3 regions of the Psychrobacter sp. AOP7-B1-25 genome follow, and region 1 is predicted to be linked to each of the others. Evidence: predicted binding sites of a transcription regulator. Region 1 holds the regulator's gene; each other region holds the start of a gene.
The links. Region 1 encodes PhoB, which activates phosphate uptake and scavenging genes when phosphate is short. Its sites were predicted from a motif close to TGTCATNAANCTGTCATAA; they were not measured.
Positions count from the first base shown of each region.

Region 2: the regulator PhoB is predicted to act here: its motif matches at 2,939-2,957, upstream of pstS (phosphate ABC transporter substrate-binding protein PstS).
Region 3: the regulator PhoB is predicted to act here: its motif matches at 2,128-2,146, upstream of ACT3QR_RS06130 (porin).

Region 1 is NZ_JBQSVK010000012.1:33,761-38,338, reverse strand. Features, by position in the region: gene ACT3QR_RS10160 (HD domain-containing protein) at 1-243, shown strand, start outside; gene asd (archaetidylserine decarboxylase) at 336-1,172, opposite strand; gene dtd (D-aminoacyl-tRNA deacylase) at 1,285-1,737, shown strand; gene phoB (phosphate regulon transcriptional regulator PhoB) at 1,850-2,554, shown strand; gene phoR (phosphate regulon sensor histidine kinase PhoR) at 2,613-3,704, shown strand; gene ACT3QR_RS10135 (M23 family metallopeptidase) at 3,795-4,385, opposite strand.
Region 2 is NZ_JBQSVK010000002.1:158,841-163,418, reverse strand. Features, by position in the region: gene ACT3QR_RS03320 (fructose bisphosphate aldolase) at 1-121, shown strand, start outside; gene thiC (phosphomethylpyrimidine synthase ThiC) at 218-2,344, opposite strand; TPP riboswitch at 2,593-2,737, opposite strand; gene pstS (phosphate ABC transporter substrate-binding protein PstS) at 3,030-4,196, shown strand; gene pstC (phosphate ABC transporter permease subunit PstC) at 4,406-4,578, shown strand, end outside.
Region 3 is NZ_JBQSVK010000005.1:2,857-7,434, reverse strand. Features, by position in the region: gene ACT3QR_RS06135 (CTP synthase) at 1-673, opposite strand, end outside; gene ACT3QR_RS06130 (porin) at 869-1,990, opposite strand; gene ACT3QR_RS06125 (porin) at 2,239-3,285, opposite strand; gene ACT3QR_RS06120 (malate synthase G) at 3,894-4,578, opposite strand, start outside.

The DNA.
Region 1 (4,578 bases):
GTTTGGGAAGCACAAGAAACAGGAAGTAGCAAAGAGAGCCAGTTGCTCAGAGTCGTTGATCGCTTATTGCCGTTTTTACTTAATCTAAATACCAACGGCACAACATGGATTGAGCTTGGCGTCACGCGCTCGCAGGTGGAGGGTGCTCATGCATTTATTAAAGACAGCTTTCCTCCTATCCATGATTGGCTCTCACGTAATATTAAATATGCCACTCAGCAGGGCTGGCTGATTGACGCATAAATCTACATAGATAACCGATATAAAAAAGTCAGTTAAGCATAATGAGGTACGCTTAACTGAGCTAATATTTTGAGTGTTTTTATATAAGTATGTTATTGAGCGTTCGCCATTCCTAGCAATTGACCCATTTGCACGATGCCGTTGGCTTGCATACTCTCTAGCCAGTCGGCCTTTGCTGCTTTTGGTAACACTACGATAGCCGTTGAGCCCAAATAGAAGCGTCCAAGCTCTTCGCCTGCCGCAAACTGCATGTCATGATCGGACTCGAATATGTCGTCAGTACGGGCAATCTTGCCAGTGGCGACAGTTTCAATACCAGCAACGATCATAGCGCCAACCATTACAACAGCTGCTTTGCCATACTTGGTATCAAACATACAGACCAGACGCTCATTACGCGCAAACAAATCTGGCACATTAGCCGCCGTAGTATTGTTGACCGAAAACAGGGTGCCAGGGACATAGCGAGTCTTGGTCAATGTGCCAGTAAATGGCATATGCACACGGTGATAATTACTAGGTGCTAAGTAGATGGTCGCAAAACTACCATCAGCAAAATAACTGCCATCTTCACTATCAGCAAGCAATTGGCCGATATCATAGTGACGACCTTTTGCTTGCAGTAGTTTATGATCTTCGATTTGTCCTAGCTGAGAGATAATACCATCTGCAGGACTCACGATACCGTTTGCAGTAGCGTCGATGGCACGAGCGTCTTCTCTAAGCTCGCGGGTAAAAAAATCGTTGAAGCTTTCATAAGCGTTCAGGCTTTGGCGCTCGTACTCGTCTAAGCTGATGTTATAAGCTTTGGCAAAGCTACGAATAAAAGTGCGTTTGACATAAGGGTGGCGACTGGCGGCCAAACGTCCAGCGACTTTACTGAGCTTTTGCTGCGGCACAAGCTGTTGTAAGGTGGTAAATACATTCATAATAAGGCTACCAAAATAAGGTGTAATATAATAAATAATAGTCAAGTTAATGACGGTATTTTATCATGGACAGCATATTATTGTATGGCCATAATCGTTAAGGAATCAGTAAATGAAAGCACTCATACAACGGGTGAAGCGCGCTAGTGTGGTCGTTGACCAACAGTGTATTGGTGAGATTGAGCATGGGGTATTGGCGTATATCGGCTTGGGTCACGAAGATGATTTTGCTGCTGCACAGCGTATGATCGATAAAGTACTGACCTATCGTATTTTTGAAAACGATGACGATCCTGCCAAATTTGGTAAACTGGATAAAAACGTTCAGCAGGTTGGTGGTGGGCTGTTATTAGTCTCGCAATTTACCTTGATGGCAAAAACAGACAAAGGACGTCGACCAGACTTTGGTGGTGCGATGGCACCTGCTGCTGCGCAAGCGTTATTTGAACAACTGGTCGATTATGCCAAAACCAAGCATTCGAACGTAGCAACTGGTCAGTTTGGTGCGGATATGCAAGTGTCGAGCGTCAATGATGGGCCGCTTAATTTTTTGTTAGAAATCTGATTTTAGAGTGTCATCAAGCTGTCATAATTAATCCGTTTAATAGATAGAGACTGGTGAGTATATATCGCCTTTTTACATGCTAGATTTTGTCCGCTAACACCGAGAATGTCCTATGTATAATGAGCAAATTTTGATTGTTGAAGATGAGCCTGCGATTCGTGAAATGGTTGTCATGACGCTAGAGATGGCTGGATTTGATAGCTTGCAAGCAGCTGACGTGTCAGAGGCGCATCAGCAAGTAGTCGATCATAGACCGTCGTTAATACTGTTAGATTGGATGTTACCTGGTGACAAGAGCGGTGTGGATTTTTGTCGCATGCTCAAAAACGACGAGCTACTCTCTGAAATACCCGTCATTATGTTAACGGCAAAAAGCGAAGAAGACAGTAAGGTACATGGTCTTGATGCAGGCGCAGATGATTATATGACCAAGCCTTTTTCGACGCGTGAACTGATTTCTAGAATCAAGGCTGTACTACGTCGTAGTAGCGCGATGAGTAGCGACAAACCTATCGAAATTGGTCAACTAAGTCTAGATACCAAAAGCCAACGTGTGACAGCTGCAGGTAAAATCGTTGATGTTGGACCTACAGAGTATCGCCTATTGGCATTTTTCATGAGCCACCCTGAGCGCGCCTATACACGAACGCAGCTACTCGATCAGGTATGGGGTGGCAATGTATATATCGAAGATCGAACCATCGATGTGCATATCAAACGTCTACGTAAGTTACTGCGGCCTTATGAGTGTGATACATTGATACAAACGGTACGTGGAACAGGCTATCGATTTTCTAGCCTGATTGAGCCGAGTTAATCTTGTACAAATAACGCCGCAGCAATATTGAGGCAGCGGATAGTGGTAAGGATAAGAAATGGACAAGATAGCGCCAGCACAAAGTGAGCAATCAGCTTTACTAGAGCAAATCTCTACTCAAAGTACGGCAGAGCAACTCAAAAAAATAGGCAGTGCACTACGAGCCTTGCGCGATGCCGTGATTTTGCTCAATGATAATGACGGGCTAGAGTGGTGGAATCAGGCAGCGCAAGACTTATTGCTACTGCAACCAGAGGATAAGGGTCAGAACATCTTTGACTTTATCGCCGTACCTGAGTTCCGCCAGTACTATGAAGGTACAACGATACCTAACGATGGCGTCCATATAGAGTCATGGCAAGACCGTAGCCGATACTTGAAGTGCGAATTGACCCCTTTCGGCGATGAAAAACTGTTGTTTGTATACGATGTGACCCGCTTGCGGCACTTAGAACAAATGCGTCAGGATTTTGTGGCGAATGTCTCGCATGAGCTTAGAACACCATTGACTGTAATGATGGGCTATCTAGAAAATTTCTCCGATCAGCCAGATATGCCGCCGCAATGGCGTCGCGGTTTTGAGCTGATGACGCAGCAAACTGCCCGTATGAACAGAATCGTAAATGACTTACTACTACTGTCTAAGATCGAAATTGAAGAATCGCACGAGCTGCATTACATAGATATGACTAAGCTGCTGACCAATATCTACGACGATGCACAAGCGTACAACCAAGCGTACAAACACATTATTCATTTGCATATAGATACGTATGACGGGTTGTACGGATCAGAGATGTATTTGAATAGCGCATTGTCTAACTTAGTAATCAATGCAATAAAATATACGCCAAAGGGTGGCAATATTACTATCAGTTGGACAAGGACGTCTGATGGCTGTCGTTTCGCTGTCGAAGACGATGGTATCGGTATTGCGCCAGAGCATATCGCCCGTTTGACAGAGCGTTTCTATCGTATTGACAAAGGTCGTAGCCGTGCAACGGGCGGTACAGGGTTGGGATTAGCGATTGTAAAACACGTATTGCACCAGCACGAAGCGCAATTGCAAATCGATTCAGTAGAAGGGGAAGGATCAACATTTAGTGTGGTATTTCCCTCAAACTATGTAAGATCTGCTACGGCCAATTAATGTAATTTCTGGCCTATATTAAGGATAGTTTTTCGGTAGCAGTTTTTGGTTAATATAAACTTAATACAACGATATACTTTCAAATATCTATCAATCCTTTTGCAGAAGTGGATAAGGGTTCACCGCACTGCCGTTAATATAGATTCCATAATGCACGTGTGGCGGCGTTCCTTTTGCGTTACCGCTATCACCCACATAACCTATCACGTCGCCTTGGTTTACCCAGTCATTGGGGGAGATGTCAGCATAGTCTTCTAGATGAGCGTAGTAATGTCCTGCACCGCCTGGCCCTACCACCACGACCACACGACCACCCAACGTATTCTCACCAACCTTGCTTACTACCCCTTGCGTAGTCGACTGTACGGGAGTATTGCGCGGCGCAAAGATATCGATACCTTCGTGGGAGCGACCTTGGCTACGTGCAGCGCCCCAAGTATCGGTCAGGTTTCGTTCTGGTAGTGGACTAGGTAAGCTGTTTTCTGTCGGCAGCTCTTGTTGCAATAGACTCAATTGCTGCCATTTGGCAACCACAAATGACTGTGTTTGTTGACTGATACTGGGTAGCAGTTTATCGAAGACAAATAATAGTGCTAGCAATACAATAGCCTTAATCAATAGGCTGATTAAACGACTAAAAAAAGAGGGTCTGGGAGGCTGGTTGTTTCCATCTGCTAGCATTAATGTCTCTTATGTATTTGATGTTGTTTGAGGTTCTATTATAAAAGCTTCGTCTCATAACGTATGTATCGCATTGTTATCTATAGCTTTTACCCCCATATATATCCTTGTGATCAAAGATATAGACAGTAAGTATAGTTTTGTCTATGTAATACCTTTGCCGTGTCTCGACGTTGCTACTGATGGTTGATGC
Region 2 (4,578 bases), on a different contig from region 1:
TATGATTGCGAGCTTCTCGCGCGCCTTTACTGAAGGCTTGAGTAAGCAACAAAGCGATAGCGAGTTTGCTGACACTATCAATAATTCTATCGAAGAGATTTATCAGGCGTCGAAAGTCTAGTAGTATGGTATCAACCAAAAATAAAAAGCCCGAGCCTGACAGTCAGGCTCGGGCTTTTCTTTTGGTAGGACTATTGTTTAACAGAGCTATAAAACTCTATATCTCTTTATATAACTGGCGTCCTTCGTTGTTATATTTCTTAGTCATCTCGGCCATGCCTTGGCGAATTTCCTCAGCGGTGGCTTCACCAACTTGTCTGACAAGCTCTGTATCTACCTCTTTGATTAGATGACCAGCGTCAGTTAAGTCACCTGTTTGCGGCGTTACTTTTTGGTTGGCAGCATCTTTATCCAGTCCTGCTGCATATTCACGCACGTTTTGAGTGATTTTCATTGAACAGAACTTAGGGCCACACATGGAGCAAAAGTGTGCCGATTTGTGTGCGTCTTTCGGCAACGTTTCATCGTGATATTCGCGTGCAGTATCAGGATCGAGCGCCAGATTGAACTGATCATCCCAGCGGAATTCGAAACGTGCTTTAGACAGTGCGTTGTCACGAGCCTGTGCTCCTGGATGACCTTTAGCAAGGTCAGCAGCGTGCGCAGCAATCTTATAGGTGATGATGCCATCTTTGACGTCTTTTTTATTCGGTAGGCCCAAGTGTTCTTTTGGCGTGACATAGCATAGCATCGCTGTACCAAACCAACCAATCATCGCTGCACCAATAGCACTAGTAATATGGTCATAGCCTGGGGCGATGTCTGTCGTCAATGGCCCTAAAGTATAGAAAGGCGCATCCGCACACAGCTCAAGTTGCAAGTCCATGTTTTCTTTGATGCGGTTCATCGCGACGTGTCCAGGGCCTTCGATCATCACCTGTACATCGTGCTCCCATGCCACCTTGGTTAATTCACCAAGCGTACGTAGCTCGCCAAACTGTGCTTCATCATTGGCATCTTGCAAACAACCAGGACGCAAGCCGTCACCCAAGCTAAAGGCCACATCGTACTGTTTCATGATTTCACAGATGTCTTCGAAATGCGTATATAAAAAGCTTTCTTTATGATGGGCTAGACACCATTGCGCCATGATAGAACCACCGCGAGAGACGATACCTGTCAGACGTTTTGCGGTCAGTGGTACATAGCGTAATAGTACGCCAGCATGAATAGTAAAGTAATCTACGCCTTGCTCTGCTTGTTCGATTAACGTATCACGGAATATCTCCCACGTTAGATCTTCAGCAACGCCATCAACTTTTTCTAGAGCCTGATAAATAGGTACCGTACCAATCGGCACAGGTGAGTTACGGATTAGCCATTCACGGGTTTCATGAATGTGATTACCTGTCGATAAATCCATAATGGTATCCGCACCCCAACGCGTGGCCCACGTCATTTTGGACACTTCTTCATCGATAGACGAACCCAACGCTGAGTTACCGATATTGGCATTGATTTTCACTAAAAAATTGCGCCCGATGATCATCGGCTCAGATTCAGGGTGGTTGATGTTGTTTGGGATAATCGCGCGTCCAGCCGCCACTTCATCACGAACGAATTCAGGAGTAATGATTTGAGGCGTATTGGCGCCGAAGCTTTCGCCATCGTGTTGACGCATATCGGTCAGTTCATGCTGCTTTTGCGTTTCACGGATAGCGATATATTCCATCTCGGGGGTGATAATGCCGCGACGCGCGTAGTACATTTGTGTGACGTTGCCAGCTTTTCCATCGACATTTTTGGCACGGCTTGGTTTGTCGATATGAGCGAATCTAAGGTTGGCGGTGGTAATGTCACGGGCACGAGCTTGTCCGTAAGAGCTAGACAGTCCGCTTAACTGCTCGGTATCACCGCGTTCATTTATCCAGCTTTCACGTAGTTTTGGTAGACCTTTAGTCAAGTCAATTTCGACATTAGGATCGGTATATACACCTGAGGTGTCATACACATAAAATGGCGGATTATGCTCACCGTCTTTATCTCCAGCACCGCCAACAGGCGTATCAGCCAAGCTAATTTCACGCATCGGTACTTGAATGTCAGGTCTTGAGCCTTCGATATAGACTTTTCTTGAGGCAGGTAAGGTACGATGCAAGTCGCGCGCATCTTCTTCGAAACGGGCATCACTTGCGGCACGGTGGGCTGGGGTTTTTAGCGCATCTGCTTTTTTATCTGCTTTGACGTTGTTCGTGTCAGCAGCATTTGAAGCAAGCGTTGTGTTGTCGGCTGGGTTATGCGTTTGGGCTTTCGGTGCAATTGAGGTGGTGTCTGCAGTAGTCATATGCTGTCCTAGCGTGTTGGTTTTTGAATAAAATCAACACCGCCAGTATCTGCGGGGGTAGGCATCTATCATCTAGACAAGTTTATATCATGAACACACAACTTCGACCAAAAAGTATCGTCGCGCATGGTGGTCATCAAATATTGGACGCAGCTTGATATCCTCTCTTCTTGTCTGATTATGCATCACGCATATTAAGACAGTAGTGATGATAAAAATGTATTTCTACGCGCCCTTTGTCATAAATAACAAAGTGCTTAAGACTTCCCTGCGTCGGTACTAACCGCATCAGGTTCGGCGGGTGATCTCTCAGCGAATGTATCAAGCCGACTACTTTAATAAAGCAAGTTTAATAAAGTGAGCCAAAAATACACCGCACCCCGAGTCTGTCAGTGTTGTAAATCAGCCTTCATACTAACAAAATTCTGTACCAACGGCTAATGGTATTTGGATACAAATATTCTGTGTCAAACACACGGTTCAATATTTTCGTGAATAATTTTTTTGATGTTAATAGGTGAGGGTGCTTAGTATTACTAGGCTGTAGACAAATTGTTCAAATATTATGTAAAACGAATGAAGGATTCTAGAAGTTGTCATTAAAGTGTCATAAAGATTTGGCAAGATAACACGCATATCACAAGCAATGCTTTTTTATACCGTTGTTAAACTTCAGGAGTCTTACATGCGTTATTCGTTATTAGCAGTGGCCGTCAGTTGTACATTAATGCTTACGGCGTGTAATCAGTCAACAGATACGACAGAGCCAACTGCTGACACTAGCAGTAGCGCTGTGACAACAGCTGAAACAACCTCTCAAACAGCATCTTCTGCTACGTCAGATTTTAAATCTGCTGAAAATATTGCTATGAATATTACAGGTGCAGGTGCGTCGTTCCCGCAGCCTATCTACGCGAAATGGTCATATGACTACAATGCTGCGACCGGCGGCCAAGTTAACTATCAGTCGATTGGTTCATCTGGTGGTATCAAACAAATTCAATCAAAAACAGTAGATTTTGGTGCTTCTGATGCACCAATGACGCCTGAAGAGTTAAACGAAGCAGGTTTGATTCAGTTCCCAACAGTCATCGGTGGTGTGGTACCAATCGTCAATATTGATGGCGTTGAGCCAGGTGCACTAAAGCTAGATGGTACAACGTTGGCCGATATCTATTTGGGTAAAATTAGTAACTGGAATGACCCTGCTATTCAAGCCATGAACCCAGACTTGACCTTGCCAGACGCAGCAATCACAACGGTTTTCCGCTCAGATGGTTCAGGTACGACTTTCAACTTCACTGATTATCTTGCCAAGGTTTCACCAGACTGGAAGGACACCGTTGGCGTTGATAAAACCGTCAAATGGCCGACCTCTGCTACTGGTGCAGGTGGTAAAGGCAATGAAGGTGTTTCAAGCTACGTAAACCGCATGAAAAACTCTATCGGCTATGTTGAGTATGCTTACGCTAAGCAAAACAAAATGTCACATACTGCGCTAGAAAATGCAGCTGGCAACATCGTACAGCCATCTGCTGAGACATTTGCTGCGGCAGGTGATATTGACTGGTCACAACAAGAAGGCTTCTATAAGGTCATCACCAACTCTGAGACTGACCAAGCATGGCCAATCGCTGCTGCGACCTTTATCTTGGTACATAAGCAACCAGAAAATCCTCAGCAAGTCGCTGGCGTGTTGAACTTCTTTGACTGGGCTTATAGCCAAGGTGATGATGATGCTATGGCATTAGACTACGTACCATTTTCTGACACGGCAGTAGCCTTGTTCAAAGAGAAGTGGAATGAAGTCCAAGGTAGTGATGGACAACCTGTCTACAAGCCAGCTCAGTAATTTGTTTCTGCTAAATACTATTTAGCATCCGACAAGTTACCCTCTCGAATAACTATTCTCCGGTAGTTGTTTGAGAGGTTTTAACACAGCAAATTTGTTGAATACATCTCGATAGATATGTTTACTCATACCGTTTAAGTTTGTTGTGTTAAAACCTGAGATACATCTTTTTGATATTTCGATTCATCCCATTCAATGCTGAGACACTTATGACAGACTTAAGGTCCCAACTGGCTAAACAAAAACGTTATGACGCTTTATTTGTGAATTCTACCAAAGCGTTTGCCATACTCGTCCTTCTATCTCTAGGGGGGATTTTGGTGTCTCTAATTATTGGAGCATGGCCGAGTATTCAAGAGTTTGGTTTGGGATTTTATACCAG
Region 3 (4,578 bases), on a different contig from region 1:
CAATCTTACGACGGTTGTCTTGTGAAATGTGATGGTCAGAGCGGCAGATTAGGATATCAGGCTGTAGGCCAATAGAGCGCAACTCTTTTACTGAGTGCTGCGTTGGCTTAGTTTTGGTTTCACCTGCACTAGCAATATATGGCACCAATGTTAGATGCATTAGCATGGCTCTATTACGGCCAAGCTCTACTTGCATCTGACGCACGGCTTCCATAAAAGGAAGTGATTCGATATCACCAACGGTACCGCCAATTTCGATAATCGCGATATCATACCCTTCGCCACTGGCAAGGATTTTGTTTTTAATTTCATCAGTAATATGCGGAATAACCTGTACAGTACCGCCTAGATACTCACCACGGCGCTCTTTATTCAAAACGTTCTGATAAATACGGCCACTAGTAAAGTTATTACTCTTACTCATTTTTGAGTGACGCAAAAAGCGCTCGTAATAACCTAAATCCAAATCGGTCTCGGCGCCATCTTCGGTGACGAATACTTCACCATGCTGAAATGGACTCATTGTACCTGGATCGACGTTAATATACGGATCCATTTTGGTCATCGTGACGGTCACGCCACGTGCTTCTAAGACCGCTGCAAGAGAAGCTGCGGTGATACCTTTTCCTAGTGAGGACACTACCCCACCGGTCACGAATATAAACTTGGTCATAGTACTCTGTCGGTAATTGGTAAAGAAGGATTTTACTAAAAATACGCCATAAAATATAGGGCAAAAACGCAAACTGTCTGAAACTCTTGTGTTTTTACACTAGTAGCAAACATTTTTCTATTATTAAAACATTACACAATAAAAAACTCACCCTAAAGGATGAGTCTTGATAAACAACTTATAAAACTATCTGATTTAGAATTTGTATTCTAAACCACCGCCGATAGCGAACACATCAGCATCACCGCGAGCATCAACTTCAGATATAGTATTATCGTCATAGTTTCTAACCACTAGCAGACCATTTTCCAAATCTGCTGAGTTTTTGCCGATATAAGCATGTGCAATCATGTTGTCTTTGAACTCATATTTACCGCCCAATACGATTTGGTCTGAATCATTACCACCTAGGCCTGCTAAGTTTTCAGTTTTGTCATACTGTAGATAGACAGAAGCTGGACGTGCGAAATTGGTCAAACCCATTTCAGCGCTGACGACCAAACCTTTCTCTTCATCGTTAGTGTCATCAAAATCTACTTGTTGATATAGCGCGCCTAGCGTCACTGGATAAGCCATGTATTTACCTAAATCGACACTAGCACTACCGCGTAGAATCTCACCTGTGACACTCATATCTTTGTCGTAAGCCACACCAGCGGTAAAACCTGCACCTGGATCAAACATTAACGAAGCGCCGAAGCCACTATCGCGATCATCATTATCAGAGACAAACGATTCATCAGCACCATACTGTAATGCAAGTTCTACTGGCAAGTCATTGTATTTAGGCGCAATCCATACGATTGAGTTATTGATACGTTCGCCATCAGTCAAAGTAAGAGCTTCAGTTAGTGTATTGCTATCACCTAAAGAACTTGCGCCAATGTTATCCCAATAGCCTTCATTTACAGTCACGTTGTTAATGTAATCAGAAACTGAGTAGTTACGACCGAATCGAAATTGACCAAAGTTTTCGTTGTTTAAACCCAGATAAGTGTCACGACTTTTGAAACCAATGTTATCTGAACCACTGTCATCGATTTTGATACCGTACTCTAATTGATAGATGACGTCTGTATTGGCAGTTATTGCTTCAGATCCTTTGAACCCTAAACGTGAAGAGTGTGAGCTAACTTGTACAGAGTCGTTGTCTTCATTGACATAGATAGCATCATTTGGCAAATCCATCGACTGGCGATCAAGTTCAGCATTGACATAGTTAGCAGTCACAAATGCCTTACCGTAGACAGTTGGGGCTGCTTGAACAGTAGAAACTGATAGCGTTGCAATTGCTGAAGCTAAAAGTAATTTTTTCAAAGGATATCTCCACTTTACGATTTGAGTGATAAATGGTCTAAGATCATTAGATATATAATAGTTTTAGGTTGTATGCCTTTGAAACCATAATATATAGCGAGCCATAAGAACTGCTTAGACATAACTTTACCAAGCAAATATTACAGTAAGATGAAAAAACCAAAGTTTACATATTGGTTATGATTTTTTATGACATAAAAAAACTCACCCCGAAGGATGAGTTTCTTATAATCTAATTAAGTGTGATATTAGAATAAGTATTCTAGACCGCCACCCAATGCGAAGATATCAAGATCAGTATTGCTAGCTCCGTCTTCGGCAGAGTTGTTACCGATATAAGCATGAGCAATCATGTTGTCTTTGAAGTTGTATTTACCACCTACAACTACTTGATCTGAATCACGGTTGTCAATACCAGCTAGGTTTTCAGTACCGTTGTACTGTACGTATACAGAGGCTGGACGAGCAAAGTTGTTTAGACCCATTTCAGCACTTACGATTAAACCTTTTTCGTCTTCAGCACCGTCATCGAAGTCAGTTACTTGATACATAGCACCTAGCATAACTGGTGCAGTCATATATTTACCTAGATCAACAGTTGCACTACCACGTAGAAGATCACCAGCTTGGCTCATGTCTTTTTCATACGCAACACCAGCAGTGAAGCCAGTACCTTGGTCAAACATTAATGAAGCACCGTAGCCACTGTCGCGGTCATCACTGTCAGAAACGAATGTCTCATCAGCACCATATTGTAGAGCAAGCTCTAAAGGCAAGCCGTTGTATTTAGGCGCAATCCAAACGATAGAGTCATTAACACGGCCGCCATCAGCCATAGTTACAGCGTCAAGTACATCGCCTTCCATATCAAGGTTACTAACACCTAGGTTATCCCAGTAACCTTCAGTCACAGTCACGTTGTTGATGTAGTCAGTTACTGAGTAGTTACGACCAAAACGGAACTGACCAAAGTCTTTGTTGTCTAGACCAAGATAGGTATCACGGCTTTTGAAACCAATGTTGTCATCATTACCATCAATAGCGATACCATATTCTAACTGATAGATAACATCAGTGTTAGCAGTAATCGCTTCAGAACCTTTGAAACCAAGGCGTGAAATGTTTGAGTTAACTTGTACTGAATCGCTATCTACGTCATATAAATCATCACTACCATCACGGTCAGCGTTGATGTAGTCAGCAGTAACGAATGCTTTACCATATACAGTTGGTGCTGCATTGGCTGCAGATACAGATAGGGCTGCGATTGCTGTAGCTAAAAGTAGTTTTTTCATGGGGTATCTCCACTTTACAATTGTAGTAATGAGCAAGCTATTATTAGCTGGCGCCCATAATGGTATCGTCACAAATCCTCAAAGATATAATGTGTAACTGGCTACCGAGATTAGTCAGAAACAAGTGTGGCGAATTGCTATTACAGTAAGGTAAAAAACCATGACACACATGACTGGGATTAAACAACGCAACTGCCATGTAACGTTTGGTCTTTATTGCTCCGTGCGTAACATCCGTTACCAAACTCATACTTCGAGTACAAGCATATCAACTTTGACATAATTTGCAACATATTTTTTTGCTTTTTCGATACATCCATTATCGAATAACAAATAACGCCTCATATTTGAGCAATCGCTAAAAAACTTCTATTTACTCAATTAGATACGAATACCACTGGTTAATACCAATACTAATAGTCTTAAATTATTGTAATGGATATTAACTAATCGACCAAAATAAAGCGCTATTTATAGATAAATAAATAGCGCTTACAACATCCTTATGACTTATTTCTGACACATTTAACAGTTACAAACAAGCAAGAATAATTATCATACTTGCTCGTTTAGTATGCCCTAATATTAATCTTATTTACCCTATAAATCTAAGCGTTTGCTTTTAGATCCAAACGTGCTTGATGCAATAATGGCTCCGTATAACCACTAGGCTGCTCACGTCCTTTAAAGACTAAATCACAGGCGGCTCTGAATGCATAAGACCCATCAAAATCATCTGCCATCGATTGATAGTCAGCATCGCCTGTATTTTGCTCATCGACGACCTTGGCCATACGTTTCATCGTATCCATCACTTGCTGCTCACTGACTACGCCATGATGCAACCAGTTGGCAATATGTTGGCTCGAGATTCGCAAAGTAGCACGATCTTCCATGAGACCTACATCGTTGATATCTGGTACCTTCGAGCAACCTACGCCTTGATTTACCCAGCGTACGACATAACCTAAGATACCTTGAGCATTGTTTTCAAGCTCTTGCTGCTTCTCTTCGTCAGTCCAGTCGGTATTTTTTGCTAATGGAATGGTTAAGATGTCATCTAAACTCGCACGCTCGCGTGATTTTAGCGTGTCCTGTACATCAGACACACTCACTTGATGATAGTGTATGCTATGCAAGGTAGCGCCCGTTGGTGATGGTACCCACGCAGTGCTAGCACCAGACTTCGGATGATCGGCTTTGGTATCCATCATCTCTTTCATTTCATCAGGCTTAGCCCACATCCCCTTACCAATCTGCGCGTGACCTTGTAGTCCTGTCTCTAGACCGATA